Regions from separate parts of the Ventrimonas sp. genome, predicted to be linked through region 2. Evidence: riboswitches for the same ligand, from Rfam matches in the RefSeq annotation. Region 2 holds a riboswitch; each other region holds the start of a gene.
The links. Region 2 has a riboswitch for FMN ahead of ACMP1L_RS04565 (ECF transporter S component). Riboswitches for the same ligand answer to the same signal wherever they lie in the genome.
Positions count from the first base shown of each region.

Region 1: linked by a shared signal. The riboswitch ahead of ACMP1L_RS12775 (macro domain-containing protein) and the one ahead of ACMP1L_RS04565 (ECF transporter S component) in region 2 are both predicted to bind FMN.
Region 3: linked by a shared signal. The riboswitch ahead of ribD (bifunctional diaminohydroxyphosphoribosylaminopyrimidine deaminase/5-amino-6-(5-phosphoribosylamino)uracil reductase RibD) and the one ahead of ACMP1L_RS04565 (ECF transporter S component) in region 2 are both predicted to bind FMN.

Region 1 is NZ_DBFCCJ010000077.1:113,340-118,939, forward strand. Features, by position in the region: gene ACMP1L_RS12760 (DUF6040 family protein) at 1-889, shown strand, start outside; gene ACMP1L_RS12765 (Rrf2 family transcriptional regulator) at 1,044-1,478, shown strand; gene ACMP1L_RS12770 (pyridoxamine 5'-phosphate oxidase family protein) at 1,690-2,085, shown strand; FMN riboswitch at 2,106-2,217, shown strand; partial or broken gene ACMP1L_RS12775 (macro domain-containing protein) at 2,292-2,717, shown strand; gene ACMP1L_RS12780 (GNAT family N-acetyltransferase) at 2,695-3,099, shown strand; gene ACMP1L_RS12785 (hypothetical protein) at 3,142-3,369, shown strand; gene ACMP1L_RS12790 (hypothetical protein) at 3,362-3,517, shown strand; gene ACMP1L_RS12795 (hypothetical protein) at 3,870-4,043, shown strand; gene ACMP1L_RS12800 (NERD domain-containing protein) at 4,922-5,600, shown strand, end outside.
Region 2 is NZ_DBFCCJ010000026.1:29,400-34,999, forward strand. Features, by position in the region: gene ACMP1L_RS04550 (glycosyl hydrolase family 18 protein) at 1-829, shown strand, start outside; gene ACMP1L_RS04555 (metallophosphoesterase) at 867-2,330, shown strand; gene ACMP1L_RS04560 (N-acetylmuramoyl-L-alanine amidase) at 2,502-3,194, shown strand; FMN riboswitch at 3,230-3,349, shown strand; gene ACMP1L_RS04565 (ECF transporter S component) at 3,491-4,129, shown strand; gene ACMP1L_RS04570 (L-threonylcarbamoyladenylate synthase) at 4,273-5,328, shown strand; gene ACMP1L_RS04575 (deoxycytidylate deaminase) at 5,428-5,600, shown strand, end outside.
Region 3 is NZ_DBFCCJ010000077.1:56,450-62,049, reverse strand. Features, by position in the region: gene ribH (6,7-dimethyl-8-ribityllumazine synthase) at 1-167, opposite strand, end outside; gene ACMP1L_RS12385 (bifunctional 3,4-dihydroxy-2-butanone-4-phosphate synthase/GTP cyclohydrolase II) at 217-1,416, opposite strand; gene ACMP1L_RS12380 (riboflavin synthase) at 1,441-2,130, opposite strand; gene ribD (bifunctional diaminohydroxyphosphoribosylaminopyrimidine deaminase/5-amino-6-(5-phosphoribosylamino)uracil reductase RibD) at 2,111-3,217, opposite strand; FMN riboswitch at 3,331-3,445, opposite strand; gene ACMP1L_RS12370 (M28 family peptidase) at 3,601-5,600, shown strand, end outside.

The sequences.
Region 1 (5,600 bases), on a different contig from region 2:
GGATCAGAAAGACCAGACAATCCAGGAACTGAACAGGCAGCTAAGCGAATCGCTGACCTTGAACGAGAAATTGAACAGCGAAAACAGAGCCGAGAATATCGAAGCATTGCGGACAAGATTAAGGCAAACAGAGGAACGATTGACCAGCGAGGCAGACAGCAGGAAAAGAGCCGACGCAGAAGTCGTGGCATGGAAATTTAAGTATGAAAAAGCAGAACAGGAAAAACTTTATGCACTGACAAACCAAAAGACGGTAGAGGTAGCTGTTGCAAAAAAAGTGCCTTATGAGAAATGCGAAAAATGTGACCGTACTGTTTACCAAAAAGCAAAAGAGAAATGCGATAACCGAAAAATTCAGTTGGAGAAAAAATATAAAAATATGACGACTGGTTATGAAAGTATTATGTTTTTGTTGGCGTGGTACAGCACATCCACTACACTGTTCGCTGCTATCCTTTCTCCTGCTTTTCTTAACGACAGTATCACTTTTTTCGGCACGATAGGAAAAGGAATTGTAAGTCTGCTTCAAGAGTTTGTGACAGGTGCAGATTCTTTCGGACAATTAAGCAATAGAATTTCAAATAGTATCATTTCCGAGATTGTGTACTGGCTGATCGCAGTTATTGTTATGGGAATTTTATTCATCATGACGGGATTACCGATAGTCTGGATTGGTTATCAGGTGGGGAAAATCTACCGGAAATATTGCTGGGATATCATCAGTATCATGATGGCGATAATGAGTACAGCTATTGCAATCTACTTCGGAAAATGGATAAAATCAATCATTCCGATGAACCTTATTCTACTGTTACTTCTTGTGCACGTGGTCTATATCGGAATCCGATGTTATGTGAAAGACTGGCGGGAGGAACGAGGATATTACTAAAACAAAAAGAAAACAGGAAGATTTTGTAAAGTATCTTCCTGTTTTTTCTAAAGCAGACTATTGATTGTATTTATATTAAGTTTTCAACAACAATGTAACCATTGAAATTACATCTGTTTTTTGATATGATTACTGTCAAAGAGAGGTGTTTATAATGCAGATTTCAAGCAGATTTACAATGGCAATCCATATGTTTGCCTGTATAGATACATTTTCGGATCAGAAGATGACTAGTGATTTTATGGCAGCAAGCATTGGAACTAATCCGGTGATTGTTCGTAAAATATTGCAACAATTAAAGGCTGCTGGTCTTATTGAAGTTGCAAGAGGGACAGGCGGTGTGACAATTACCAGACCATTGGAGCAGATTACATTCCTTGATGTGTATAAAGCAGTGGAATGTGCACCAGATGAAGAACTGTTTCATTTTCATGAGAATCCCAATCAGAAATGTCCGGTAGGAAAGAATATTCACCATGTTCTTGATAAGAGACTGTTAGAAGTACAGAAGGCAATGGAGGAAAAACTTTCAGAAATGACACTTGCTGATGTGAAAAAAGATATTGCAGTGTATACAGAGGAAGAGTAGCCTACAGAAGGCTTCGGATGAGTGATTATATCATCACAATTTCCGGAGCCTTTTCGTTTTTCATAATCAATGTAAAATCTTCAAAAGGAGTTGTAACAAAAAAAGTTACAAAAAATTTGATGTAACTATTGACATTACATTAAACGGATGATATTGTATAGCTACAAGATGTAATAATCGTTGTTACAACATATCAAGGAGGTAATTTAAAATGCAGAAAGTAGTAGAATTTTTACAGAAAAACCCGGTTCAGTATTTAGCAACCGTCGGAAGAGATGGAAAGGCAAAATGCCGTCCATTCATGTTCTGTTTTGAGCAGGACGGAAAGCTTTGGTTCTGTACTAACAACACAAAGGATGTTTACAAGGATATGTTAGCGAATCCTGAAGTAGAAGTATCAGTATCTTCCCCTGAATACGCATGGATTCGTCTTCATGGTAAAGCAGTATTTGAGGACAACAAGAGTGTAAAGGAAGGATGCATGAACAACCCTATCGTTAAGGGACAGTACCAGACAGCAGATAATCCTATTTTTGAGGTATTCTATCTTGAAAATCCGCATGGTTTAATCGCAGATTTCTCTGGAAATCCACCTTATGAATTTTAAAGATAATTAACAGAAAAAATTACAGTCTTCGGGGCAAGGTGTAATTCCTGACCGGCAGTATAGTCTGCGAGCAAAAGCTGATATGGTGCAATTCCATAACCGACGGTAAAGTCCGGATGAGAGAAGATATGATAAAACAAGTCCCGCAGGGAATCTCGTCCTGCGGGCTGTTTTAAATTCAGGCATATCTCACAAAAAGGAGATTTATGAGTAACAATACAGCAACTATTAAAACAAGAAAAAATTTAGTTTCTACAAGGACGATAACAATGACAGCTCTACTGGCAGCTATATCATATGTGTTGGCATTTTTAGAGTTTCTGGTTCCTTTGAGTCCATCATTTGCACGAATGCTTGGTTGTTTTTCACCGATGCATGCCTGTATTGATAACTTTATTCATACTTATGCTGGAATGGAACTTCGTCTGAAAATGCATGAAATTATGGCAAAGCAGGGGCATGAAGAAGAGACCGGCAAAGCAAAGATAACATCGGGATACAATCTTCCGACAAAATATATTCTTCATACGGTAGGACCTATTATACAATGGAAAGTCACAAAAGAAGATGAAGACCTGTTGGCAAACTGCTACACAGAGTGCCTAAAGCTTGCAGCTGATACTGGTGTGGAATGAGCAAGAGGATATGATAGACAGGTATCTTAATAAGGGGACAATGTATGTTTTGGACGATGATGGAGTTAAGTGCGAATGTGTGATAACAGACGAGGGGAACGGTGTCCTTGAAATCAAAAACATTGCAACTGAACCCGAATATCAGGGAAAGGGTTATGGTAAAGCACTAATTGACTTCGTTGCTACGACATACAAAGGGAAGTATTCTATATTTCAAGTTGGCACAGGGGATAGTCCGTTGACAATTCCTTTTTATGAGAAGTGTGGATTTATTCGTTCGCATAGCATTAAAAACTTCTTCACGGATAATTATGACCATTCAATATATGAAGCAGGTACTCAACTGGTAGATATGATTTATTTGCAGAAAAAAATATAAATTCCAATTTGTCTATCTGCAACACAAGGGGAGAGAAAACCAATGTCAAAAGAATTTGAGCTGAATGGATGCGTAGAAGTCCCAGAAGCTGTCACAGAGGATGAATTTTGCGATGCGCTCTTTACATTTTTCGAATCAAAAGGCTGGCATTATGGTGGCGGTATCAACGAAATTCGGGACGGTCAGTACGTGATGCCGGATGGCAGCCTTGGAAAAAGTGTTTTGGAAGAATATTTAGAAGATGCAGAAAGTGAGAAAGAACATGTCTAAAAAGAAAAATAAAAAAGGCGGCGATGCCTGGTGGATCGGAACTATCATTGGCGTGATCATTGGTATTGCGACGGACCATCTGGCGGTATGTATCTGCTTCGGCATTGCGATTGGATTTCTGATTGATGAGCTTCAGAAAAAGAAATAAAAATCCTCAAAAAATTCAATAAAAAAAATTCAGGGCAGAAATTTGTTTTTCTGCTCTTTTTCTGCCAATTTTCTTCCCTTTTTCCATTCTACAAAAATTCTGCCAACAATAATCCCGCACAATCCCCCTTGCTACTTTATACAGAATCTGTTATGATTTTGAACAGATGTTTGCACACGCCGACATTCTTTTTACTGGCATTTTTGAGAAATTTTTATAAGATATAACAATTTTTGAGTATTTTTAAAAGGTGAAAAAAGTGTTTTGGGCGTTTTATTTTACGGGCTGTTTCCCATATTCTTTTTAGAAACTGGAAAAGGGGAAGAAAAGAAGCAGAAAAGGAGCAGAGAAAATGGGATTAAAGAGTGAATTCTGTGGTCCAAATTTTTATCCGCCAATTTTCTTCTCTGAATTTTTTATTTCAAAATCAAGAAGAAAGAGAAGCGGAAAAAGAGCAGAAGAAAAAGGGAACCATTTTTCTGCGTTCACATTTTTTGAAAAATCCAATTTCGGAATTGCGAACTGAACGAAAATTTTCTGCTTCACAAAAACACGTTTCCCTAATCTAAGATTTTCAAAAATCAAAAATCCAGTTTTCAAAAATGCAAAACGGAAAAATGATTTTCAAAAAATCCGATGCGTGATTTTTCTTCCGCCAATTTTCTTCTCTGAATTTTTAAAAATAAAAATCTAAGAAGAAAGAGAAGCGGAAAATTTGCAGAAGAAAACGGGAACCATTTTTCTGCAGTTATCATTTCTGAAAAATATTTTCCGCACACCTCACTCGGCAAGATCAAATTTCTGCTTTACCAAATTCCTGATCCGGAACATTCAATTTCCGCAATCGCAAAATCCCCAATCCTGATTCAGCACATTTAGATTCGCCAGATCATTTTTCTAAAATAGCAATCCAAAAAAATAGAATAAAAAATTGTGCGGAATGAAAACGGCGTAAGCCGGGTGCAGCGCCGGGGGCGCGAAGCAGTGGTTGCTGTGTGAGGTGATTGAGCTGTCGCAAATTTTGTGATGAGTGGATTAGATAATTTGATTTTAGGATGAGCACATATTTTTGATGAGATGACCAAGAATGAAAATAGAAAAATGAATCCGCCCTTTTTTCTTTTCCAAAAATCCAAAACGAAAACAAGCGGAAAATTTGCAGAATAAAAATCTCCCCTCTACCAATTTAAAAAATCCGCTTACACATTTTCCTCATCTGTCAGCAAAATTTTTTCTGCTTCAAAAAAGCTGATGGATATTTTTATTTTTTCTTTTTGGGATTTTCTTTCTTTTTCCGAGAACGGCGATTAGCCTGGTGCAGCGCCGGAAGGGCGCGCAGATTTTTTGTGATGGGAATTTTTTAGAAATAATGGTATACTGGTTATAGAGGAAAGGGGAAAGAGTATGGGATTACTAATTTTAATAGTACTGGCCTGGTACCTGATTTACTTGTATCAGAAAAAGCAGTACGAGAAGACAGAATATTTTAAGCAGACGGGGAATTCATATCTGTCTGTTAGATTTGATAAAGGCCGGTATGGAGAATATCTGACTTATAAAAGTTTGGAAACTCTGCCGGGAGAAAAGAAATTTCTGTTTAATGTTTACATACCAAAACAAAATGATGAGACAACAGAACTGGATGCCGTGATGATTCACGAATCCGGAATCTATGTCTTTGAATCGAAGAATTATTCCGGTTGGATTTTCGGTTCTGAAGATCAGTATCAGTGGACGCAAACTTTACCGAATGGGAAACGTGCTCGGAAGATAAAATTTTACAATCCAGTAAAACAGAATAAAGCACATATCGAATGGTTGCTGAAATTCCTGGGTGATGAAACGCTGCCAGTTCATTCGTATATTGTTTTCAGTGAACGGTGCGAACTAAAAAATATCCAGCTGAATGATGTGAAGCAGCATGTGCTAAAACGGAACGAGTTGTTTGCAGCTGTACAGCATAATGTTTCTATCTATGAACAGAAACTTGCTGGGTGGAGAATAGAGAAGTTTTACAATCAGCTCTATCCGCTTGCACATGTATCCGAAGCAGAGAAGCAGAAGCATATCGATCAGATCCAGA
Region 2 (5,600 bases):
CTGGTTTATGCTGACGGATAATAACGGTAACTACGAATCTCTGGCAGACCGGAATTATGTGGATCAGGCACATGCCATGGGTGTTCAGGTATGGGCCGTGCTGGATAATTTCAATAAGGGAGATGAGGTGCAGTCGGAAATCCTGTTTGCCAGCACGGCAGCCAGAAAAAAACTGATCACTTCCCTGATGCAGGATGCAAAGACCTATGGAGTCGACGGTATTAATCTGGATATAGAAGGAATCAAAGCATCAGCCGGTCCGCATTATGTGCAGTTTATCCGGGAATTATCCGTGGATTGCCGGAAGGAAGGGCTTGTTCTTTCTATCGATTCCTATGTGCCGGCGTCATACTCTGCATTTTATAACTGGGCAGAGCAGGGCCGTGTTGCCGATTATGTGGTGATGATGGGCTACGATGAACATTATGCTGGTGGAGAAGCCGGTTCGGTTGCTTCCATTGGCTACGAGCGGCAGGGAATCGCCGATTTGTTAAAGCAGGTTCCGAAGGAAAAAATCATCAGCGCAATTCCGTTTTACACACGAATCTGGAAAGAAGATGCTTCCGGAACCAGTTCTCAGGCAGTAGGCATATCCGGTGCCAAAGCGTGGGTGGAGACGAACCAGGTAGAGCTGTACTGGCAGGACGATCTTGGCCAGTATTACGGAGAATTGGAGAAAGATGGCGTAAACTACGAAATCTGGATGGAAGAGGAACGATCTCTGGCATTGAAAATGCAGCTGATCCGGGACAACGGTCTGGCGGGTGTGGCCTGCTGGCGGCTTGGGATGGAATCGGCAGAAATCTGGGATACCGTGAAGCTTCCGTGATGATCGATGGCGGGATGGTTTGGAAAGGGTGAGGAATATGAAAAAGGATTTTGATGGCAGAAGGCAGACGCTTTCTGCCATTCTGCCTGTTTTGGCAGCAGCGGTGGTGCTCATTGGCTGCGGACATCAGAAGAGTGATCCGGCAGATGCTACGGCAATTTCACAGGAAAGCCAGACGGAATCGGAGACGCAGCAGGAAGCGGTCAGTACAGAGACTGAGGAAGACAAAACAGCGGATAGCAGTACAGAGACTGAGGAAGAGCAAACAACTGACAGCAGTACGGATGCAGAATGGATAGAAAATATCATGCTGGCGACTGATATCCATTATTTTTCAGATTCACTGACCGATGGCGGACCTCGCTTTCAGGAGATGGTGGAGTATGGGGATGGTAAGATAGTCACTTACATTGATCAGATTACGGATGCGTTTCTGGATGAAGTAGTAAAGCAGCATCCGGATGCTCTGGTGTTAAGCGGGGATCTGACGCTCAATGGGGAGAAAGCCAGCCATAAAGATCTGGCAGAAAAACTCCACCGGGTGGAGAATCATGGAATTCCGGTACTGGTGATTCCCGGCAATCACGATATCAACAATCATCAGGCAGCACGCTATAAGGGAGAAGAACGGCTTCCTGCAGAATATACGACTCCGGCGGAATTCCGTCAGATTTACCGGGCGTTTGGCTATGATGAAGCGGCGAGTGAGGATCCAAACAGTTTAAGCTATCTGTATGAACTGGATGAAAATACCTGGATTCTGATGATTGACAGCTGCCAGTATAGTCCGGTAAACAAGGTGGGCGGAGCTATCTCTGAGGCAACCTATGAGTGGGTGGAACAGCAGCTGGAAGCTGCCTGGGATGCGGGGGTGGAAATTATCCCTGTTGCCCATCACAATCTGCTGGATGAGAGCGAAATCTATGTGGATGAATGCACGATTGAGCATAGCGAGCAGTTTATAGATCTTCTGGAAACCTGGGATGTAGCATTGTTTCTGAGCGGACATCTGCATGTGCAGCACTGCAAACGCTCGGAGGATAATCGGGGAATCTGGGAGATGGTGACGGCTTCACTGGCAACACCGTCCTGCAAGTATGCCATCCTGACTTACCGGGATGATCGAAGCTTTCTGTACCGGACTCGATCGCTGGATGTAGAGGCCTGGGCGAAGAAGAACCAGTGCACAGAAGAAGATCTCCTGAATTTCAAACAGTTCCAGACCCCGTTTCTGAGACGTGTTTTTTATAATCAGGCAATTGCGTCCCTGAATGAGGTGCCGGAACTTACGGACAGCGAACGTGAACAGATGGCACAGCTGTATTCGTTGCTGAAATTCCATTATTATCAAGGAACGGCGTATCAGGTGCAGGAGCCTGTGCGGAATGATCCAGCATATGAGCTCTGGCAGGAAGATGGTATGGCAACGCAGCAGGGTGAATATTTCCGGTATATTCTGGAAGATGGTAAGAGAGATTATAATCGTCTGGAGGTTAACTAGACCTTGCTGGCTGATATTTCCCGATGAAGGAAAAACTATGTTTTTTTCACGGCTCTGAATCATATATTTTACAGGAAAAGTGAAAATGGAGCGGGTAAGGTGAGCAAAGATGGATGGATCGGGAGCGAACAGCCGGAAAAGAATGAAAGCCGGGAGGAGCAGCGCCGGAGAATGCCGGAATTTATGATGGCAGTTATGCTTTTGATAGCGGTATTTCTGGTGTCACGGCAGGCAGGACTGATGGTGTCCGGCCAGGCAGTGGCAGTAGGGGCGCGTCGTCCGGTTGTGGTGCTGGACAGTGGTCATGGTGGAAATGATCCTGGAAAGATCGGCGTGGACGGAAGTCTGGAAAAGGAGATCAATCTGCAGATCGCACGTCGCCTGAAAACCTATCTGGAGGCTTCGGATGTAACGGTGGTCATGACCAGGGAGGATGACCGTGGGCTTTACGAAGAAACAGACAGCAGCAAAAAAATGGCAGATATGAAGAACCGGTGCGGAAAAATTGCGGAGGCAGAGCCAGATCTGGTGGTGAGCATTCATCAAAACAGCTACCACCAGGAGTCTGTATCCGGTGGTCAGGTTTTTTATTACAAAACATCCGAAAGAGGAAAGCGCCTTGCAGAGATTCTGCAGAGGCGCTTTGATTATGTTTTGGGAGAAAAGAATACCCGGAAGGCAAAGCCGAACGGAAGCTATTACCTTCTTCTGCATGTAAAGCAGCCGATCGTGATTGTGGAATGCGGTTTTTTGTCGAACTGGAAAGAGGCTGCAAATCTGAATTCCGGAGAGTACCAGGACCGGCTGGCCTGGACGATCCATGTGGGAATTATGGAGTTTCTGAATCAGAAGAAATCCTCTTGATTTTTATGGAAAACTGTACTATAGTTAAGGCACGATAAGTTCTTCGGGGCGGGGTGAGATTCCCCACCGGCGGTTACAGTCCGCGACCTGCGTAAAGCAGCTGATTTGGTGAGATTCCAAAACCGACAGTATAGTCTGGATGAGAGAAGAGATTGTGTGAAGGCTTTTAACTTATGGTTTGTAAAAGCAGCATGAATGATCTGATTCCCCCGGATAGCGATATCCGGGGGTTTTTGCGTTTCACACGATTCCTCTGAATAATGAACTTAACCAATCTATTTCAGGAGGAAAAAGATATGAAAGAAAAACTGCTTACAACGAAAAATGTGGTATTAATGGGAATGTTTGGTGCCCTTGCCGGCGTGCTGATGCTTTTTGAGTTCCCGCTTCCGTTCCTGGCACCGAGCTTTTACGGGCTGGATGTCAGCGAGGTTCCGGTGCTGATCGGAACATTTGCCATGGGACCGGTGGCAGGCGCCATTATGGAGGTAGTAAAGATTCTGGTCAAGCTGGTATTAAAGCCGACCAGCACCGGTTTTGTGGGTGAGTTTGCGAACCTGGTCATTTCCTGTGCCATGGTCATTCCGGCAGGGCTGATCTATAAGATTTCCCACACCCGCAAGGGCGCCATGACTGGCCTTGTGACTGGAACGGTTCTGATGGCTGTAGTCGGAGTGGCAGCCAATGCACTGGTTATGCTTCCGTTTTACTCTAATTTTATGCCGATGGAGACTATCCTGGCAGCAGGCGCAGCCATCAATCCGGCAGTTGGAAGCGTATGGACCTTCGCATTCTTCTGCGTGGGACCGTTTAACCTGGTGAAAGGTGTTGTAGTGTCGGTAGTAACATCTCTGGTTTACAAGCGTGTCAGCGTTCTGATCCACAGCGTGGGAAACCATAAGGCTGTGAAGAACAGCAATCAAATAAATGCATAGCAGAATCCTTTCTGACGCCCCGCGGTGTGCCTTGCACCAAGGGGCGTCTTGTGCTATGATAAGGCAGAATCCGTTACAATTTGTGCATGCATGAACGGTAATGAACATACCGATATAAGCGCAGCTGCAAAGAAGGTAGAAACATGAATACAAAACTGATAAAAATAGAAGATACAAAACAGATCAAAAATGAGGAGCTGGCAGAGGCCGCGCAGATTCTGCGGGATGGCGGACTGGTTGCATTCCCAACGGAGACCGTATACGGGCTTGGAGCCAATGCCTTAGATGAGACTGCGGCAAAGAAAATCTATGCGGCGAAGGGACGTCCGTCAGACAATCCGCTGATTGCGCATATTTCCTGCCTGGAGGAATTAAAACCGCTGGTGGCTTACATTCCGGAAGCAGGAAGAAAGCTGGCAGAGGCATACTGGCCGGGGCCGCTCACCATGGTATTTCCGAAGAGTGACATTGTGCCTTATGGAACCACGGGTGGCCTGGATACGGTGGCAGTCCGCATGCCGAGTGACCCGGTAGCAAACCGGCTCATCAAGCTGGCGGGAGTTCCGGTGGCAGCACCGAGTGCCAATACCTCCGGAAGACCGAGTCCGACTACGGCACAGCACGTATGGCAGGATATGGAAGGCAAGATTGAGATGATCCTGGATGGCGGTCCGGTGGGAATCGGCGTGGAATCCACCATTGTGGATGTCTCCGGCGATGTTCCGACGCTGCTTCGTCCGGGGGCCATCACCATGGAGATGCTGCGGGAGACTGTAGGCAGAGTAGAGATCGATCCGGCTATTCAGGCACCGCCGAGCGCAGACTTGCGGCCGAAGGCACCGGGCATGAAGTACCGCCACTATGCACCTCATGCGGACCTGCAGCTGGTAGAGGGTGAGACGGACAGAGTAGTGGAGGTCATCAATAATCTGGTAAAAGAGAAGCTTGCAGAAGGCAAAATGGTTGGTGTGATATGCACGGATGAGACAAGAGTGCGTTATCCGCAGGGTGAAGTCCGCAGCGTGGGACTGCGCGCGAAGGAGGAGACCATTGCCCACAATCTGTTCGCCGTGTTAAGGGAGTTTGATGATCTGAATGTGGACTGCATTTATTCGGAAAGCTTTTCCAAGGATCATCTGGGGCAGGCTATCATGAACCGTCTGACGAAAGCGGCAGGCTATCATATACTGAACGTATGAGATGACAGAGAATAGAACAAGCGAAAAAGAGATATTCCCTGATGCGATGACAGGAGCAGGGCACTGTGATAATGAGAAAGAAACGGGAGGAAGCGTACGATGAGCAATTCCAAGAAACGTGTGGATTATATTTCCTGGGACGAATATTTTATGGGTGTGGCGGATCTGTCCGGACGTCGTTCCAAAGACCCCAATACCCAGGTGGGAGCCTGCATTGTCAGTCAGGATAACAAGATTATGTCTATGGGATATAATGGGTTCCCGAAGGGTTG
Region 3 (5,600 bases), on a different contig from region 2:
GCACCCGGCACCCAGGCCACATCAATATCTTCCTCTTTTACGTCATGACGTTTCAGCCCGTCCAGGGCACCTCCCACCAGCTTCGATGTGATAAACTCATTAAATCTTGCTGCCACGATTCCTACGCGGATTCCCTGTGCTACTACTTTTCCTTCCAGTACTCTCATGATTGTTCCTTCTTTCTTCTATATATTATATGATTCTCAATAACCAGTTTTAATACCGCAGCAGATGTCCCATACGCTGCTGCTTAGTCCGCAGATAAAACAGGTCATATTTTGTGGCACTCATCTGAATCGGTACCCGTTCCCTGATCGTCATGCCAAACTCGGAAAGCTGGTACACTTTATCCGGATTGTTGGTGAGAAGCCGCATACTCTTCACCCCGAGATCTTTCAGGATCTGTGCGCCGATGTAATATTCCCGCTCATCTCCCGCAAAGCCCAGAGCCAGATTTGCTTCCAGTGTATCCATGCCCTGTTCCTGCAGCTCATAAGCCTTCAGCTTATTGATAAGGCCAATGCCCCGTCCTTCCTGACGCATATACAAAAGAATACCTCTGCCTTCCTGTTCAATCTGGGTCATAGCTGCGGCAAACTGCTGTCCGCAGTCACAGCGCAGGGAACCGAAGGTATCACCTGTCAGACACTCTGAGTGAATACGGCAAAGAACATCCTCACCATCGCCGATGCTGCCCTTCACCAGTGCCACATGATGCTCGCCGTTTAGACGGTTTACAAATCCGTATGCCGTAAATTCTCCATATTTTGTCGGCATGCGGGTTACGGTCACCCGGTCCACCAGCTTCTCATGGCATTTCCGATATGCTTGCAGAGCCTGGATCGTGATAAATTTCAGATCCCACTTTTTCGCCAGCTCTATCAACTCCGAAGTGCGCATCATCGTTCCGTCCTCCCGCATGATCTCACAGCAGAGGCCGCATTCCTTTAAACCGGCCAGGCGGCACAGATCAACGGTTGCTTCTGTATGTCCGTTTCGCTCCAGCACTCCGTTTTTCTTTGCCACCAGTGGGAACATATGACCCGGTCTGCGAAAATCTGCCGGCTTTGCATCATCGGCTACACAGCGCAATGCCGTCACAGAGCGTTCCGCCGCAGAAATACCGGTCGTAGTATCGACACAGTCCACAGAAACCGTAAATGCAGTTTCATGATTGTCCGTATTGTTCGAAACCATCTGCGGAAACTGGAGCTTTTCCGCATAAGCTGCAGACATCGGCATACAGATCAGGCCTTTTCCGTGTGTTGCCATGAAATTAATATTCTCGGTAGTAGCGTACTCTGCCGCACAGATAAAATCACCCTCATTTTCCCGGTCTGCATCGTCTGTCACCAGGATGACATGTCCCTTTCGAAGCTCTTCCAATGCTTCCTCTACTGTATTGTACTGAATCATAATGCTTATTCTCCTTCCTGTATCCTAAAAACCATATTTGGTCAAAAATTCTTTCGTGATGCCGCCAGCGGATGCTTCTGTCTTATGCTTCATGCCGGCTCCTGTATTCTGCTGCGTCTCCGGTTCTTCCGGACGCATAAGTCTCTCCACATATTTTCCGATGATATCGGTTTCCAGATTGACCAGATCTCCAACCTTCCGTTCTCCAAGCGTTGTCACCGCATTTGTATGCGGGATCGTGGATACAGAAAAGTGGTCTGCAGCTGCAGCTGCCACCGTCAGGCTGATACCGTCGATGGTGATGGAGCCTTTCTCTACGATATAGCGAAGAAGCTTTGGCTCCGCACTGATCGTATACCACACGGCATTGTCATCCGTCCGGATTTCCCGGATTGTTCCGGTTCCGTCAACGTGGCCGCTCACAATGTGGCCTCCGAACCGTCCTCCTGCTGCCATAGCACGCTCCAGGTTCACATGCATGCCGGGCTTTGCCCCTTTTAAGGAGGAACGGTTCAGCGTCTCGTGCATCACATCTGCCGTAAAAGCTGCATTTCCCAGACTCGTGACCGTCAGGCAGATTCCGTTCACTGCTATGCTGTCACCTACTGCCGCGTCCGAAAGAACACGATCTGCCTGAATGGTGAGTGCCGCCGAATGGGTGCCCCAGACAATCCTTTTGAGCGTTCCGATTTCTTCAACAATTCCCGTAAACATCCTGCACCTCACTTTCAATCAGTAAATCCTCTCCCAGGTGACGGATTTCCCTGACCTTTAAATGTACCGCCTCTGCAGGGTCAGGCACGCCCCGGCCTTCCACCGGAGTTTTTGCCTCCGAGCCGCCAAAAAGCTTTGGTGCCATATAAGCATGTACCTCACGTACGATTCCGCTTTTTAAGGCTGCCCAGTTCAGGGTTCCTCCGCCCTCTAAGAGAACACTGTCGATCCGTTCTTCCCCAAGCTTTTCCATAAGGGCATTCAGATCCAGATGGCCATCAGCATCAGGCAGTGTCAGGATCTGACATCCGGCCTCTTCATAAGGCTGGTATCTGCTCCTGTCTGTCTCACAGACTGCCAGGATCGTAGGGATTTCTTTTGCCGTCTTCACAACCTGAGAAGAAACCGGTGTCCGCAAATGCGTGTCACAGATAATCCGCACCGGATTTCTCCCGCCGGGCATCCTGCAGCTTAACATGGGGTCATCTGTCAGCACGGTACCGACTCCCACCATAATTCCCCGATAGCGGTGCCGCTCCTGCTGAACATATGCCCTGGCCTGCTCTCCGGTAACCCACTTCGACGCGCCGGTATAGGCAGCAATCTTTCCATCCATCGTCATGGCATATTTCATAACCACGTAGGGCGTTTTTTTTCGGATGTAATGAAAAAATACCGGATTCAAACGATCGCATTCCTCTTTCAGCACATGGGTTTCCACTGTGATGCCCCGCTCCCGCAGATACCGGATCCCTTTTCCTGCTACCAGCGGATTCGGATCATCCGAACCAACGAACACCCTCCGGATCCCGGCCTGCACAATGGCCTCCACACAAGGCGGCTGCTTCCCGTAATGGCAGCATGGCTCCAGCGTTACATACAGATCCGCCCCCTCTGCCGGTTCTGTGCAGGCCATCAGGGCATTTCGTTCTGCATGATATTCACCATATCTGGCATGATAGCCTTCTCCAATGATCTGTCCTTGCTTTACGATCACAGCGCCAACCAGCGGATTTGGACTTGTCCAGCCCTCTCCTTGTTTTGCCAGCTCTATGGCCCGGCGCATCCATTCATATTCCGTCAAAATTACATGCCTCCCTTTGCAGGTCCCAGGTCCAAAAAAAGAAAAAGCTCCGGAATTTGAATTCCAGAGCTTCGATTCTAACTTGATACGGTACATTCCCACCGGAAATGCACATCGTTTTTCTTCTTTCATCCAGACTGTACTGTCGGCTTCGGAATTACACCGAATCATGCCTTGCGGCTCGTGGGCTTTACCACCGGTGGAGAATTTCACTCCGCCCTGAAGACTGTTTTGTTTTGTTGATTTGAATGTTACCACGCAATTTTCAGAAAATCAAGTAGTTTTTTTAGAATTTTTCTTTTTCACCATTTTTCTTTCCTATCCTGTCATTCAGTGTTATAATCTGTTATAATCATTTTGATTGTAAAAACGGAGGTTGCACATACATGAACTTACAGGAATCCATTCTGAAAAACCTTGATATAGATTACTCCTACCGGCTGGCCAAGCGTATGGAGCAGTTTCGCACCAATCCGGTTCTGGGCTACCGTCCGGCCGGTTCCCGCGCCGAGTTTGAGACCGGTGAAATGCTGAAACAGGAAATGGAAGCCATTGGCCTTTCCGATGTGAGAAAAGATGCCGTCAAGGTAGATGGCTGGGAATTTAAAAAAGCTGTTCTTTCCTACTCCGGTGAAGATGGTACTCGTCACGAGATCCAGCTTGGCGCTTACCAGACGACGTTTGTTACCGACGGACCGAAGGAATTTTCCCTGATGTATCTTGGAAAGGGAACCGCTGCTGACTACGAAGGGAAGGATGTCACCGGCAAGCTGGTTCTCGTAGATATCAACCAGCGCGATGAATGGTGGATCAATTACCCGGTTTACCAGGCACACTTAAAGGGCGCTGCTGCGCTGATCGCTGTGCAGAGCGGCGGCTACGGAGAGATCGATGACGAAGCCTTAAATGCCCAGGATATCGCAGGCCCGGAGAATGCACCTGCGTTCTCCATCTCCCGGAAGGACTCCGATCCCTTAAAAGAGCTTTTGGAGCGCACTGCCGAGATAACCATCACCCTGGATGCAGACAGCCGTGTCACCCGGGACTGTACCACCTACAACATCGTGGGAAGTATTCCCGGCCGTCATCCGGACCGCATGGTTTTACTGTCTGCCCACTATGATTCTTACTTCAGCGGCTTTCAGGATGACAATACGGCCATTGCCCTGATGTTTGGCATCGCGAAAGCACTTCTCGCAAGTGGTTTTACACCGAATAATACCATTGTGATCTGCGCCATGGCTGCTGAGGAATGGGGGGTTGTGGATTCCAACTTTGACTGGTCCACCGGTGCATACGAGCAGGTGTTCACTGCACACCCGGAATGGGTAGGAAAGGTCATTGCTGACTTAAACTTCGAGCTTCCGGCCCTGGCGCACGGTACCCGCGCACGCATCCGCAGCTGCTACGAATATACACGGTTTCTGGAGGAATACTTATCTGAGCTTCCGGATCTGACCCAGGCATACCCGGAGGAGACCCGCGTCACGTCCCCGATCGAGACCTGGTCCGATGACTTTTCCATGGCCATTGCCGGCATACCGTCCATGGTCAACGATTTTACGGGCGGAAGCTTTATGGAGACTCACTATCACTCTCAGTTTGATAACGATGCCTTTTATGATGAGCAGGTCTACCGGCTTCATCATGAGCTCTTCGCTCTTCTCATCATGGCTCTTGACGAAACCTGCGTCATTCCGTTATGCTCCGCTCCGGTCATGAAGCGTGCCCTGGACGGCTACAACACATCCAGTGAGATTCTCCGTTCCTTCGTTGCCATGGATCTCATCAGTCCTATGACTCTGGCTTCTCTGGCAGAAAAGATTTCTGACCTGGAAAAAATGCTCTCCGATGCAACGAATGTAGCGGAAAGCCGTTATGAATCCCGCAGAAGCTTAAACAGTCATTATCGTGCGCTTCTGTCAGAGGGAAGACAGGAAGAGGCCGAATGCCTGTATCTGGAATCCAGGGACGCCGAAAAAGAAGCCCTGCGCCGTTTCAAATACGCCCAGGATGAGCTGGTACGCATTGACTGGTACGGCAATGTCCATTACCCGCATGAAATCCTGCTGCAGAACATCCGCCTGATCGGCGGTGCCATTGCCAACTTAAAGGAGCAGAACCTCTCTTCTGCCCTGCGAAAGCTCTATCAGGTAGACAACAATGCCTACGCTTTCATGTTTGATGAAGAGGTTTACAACCATTTCACCGACTATGTGTTAAATCAGCCGCAGGACCGCCTGAAATGGGGATACCGGCGTCTGATGCCGCACGAGAATATCTATGCTCTGGTGAAGGACCTGCTTCAGAAAAAAGAGGAAAAGCCAGACGAGATTTCGCTCTCCGGTGAGATCAGTCATCTGACCAGGATTTTCCAGGATCAGTG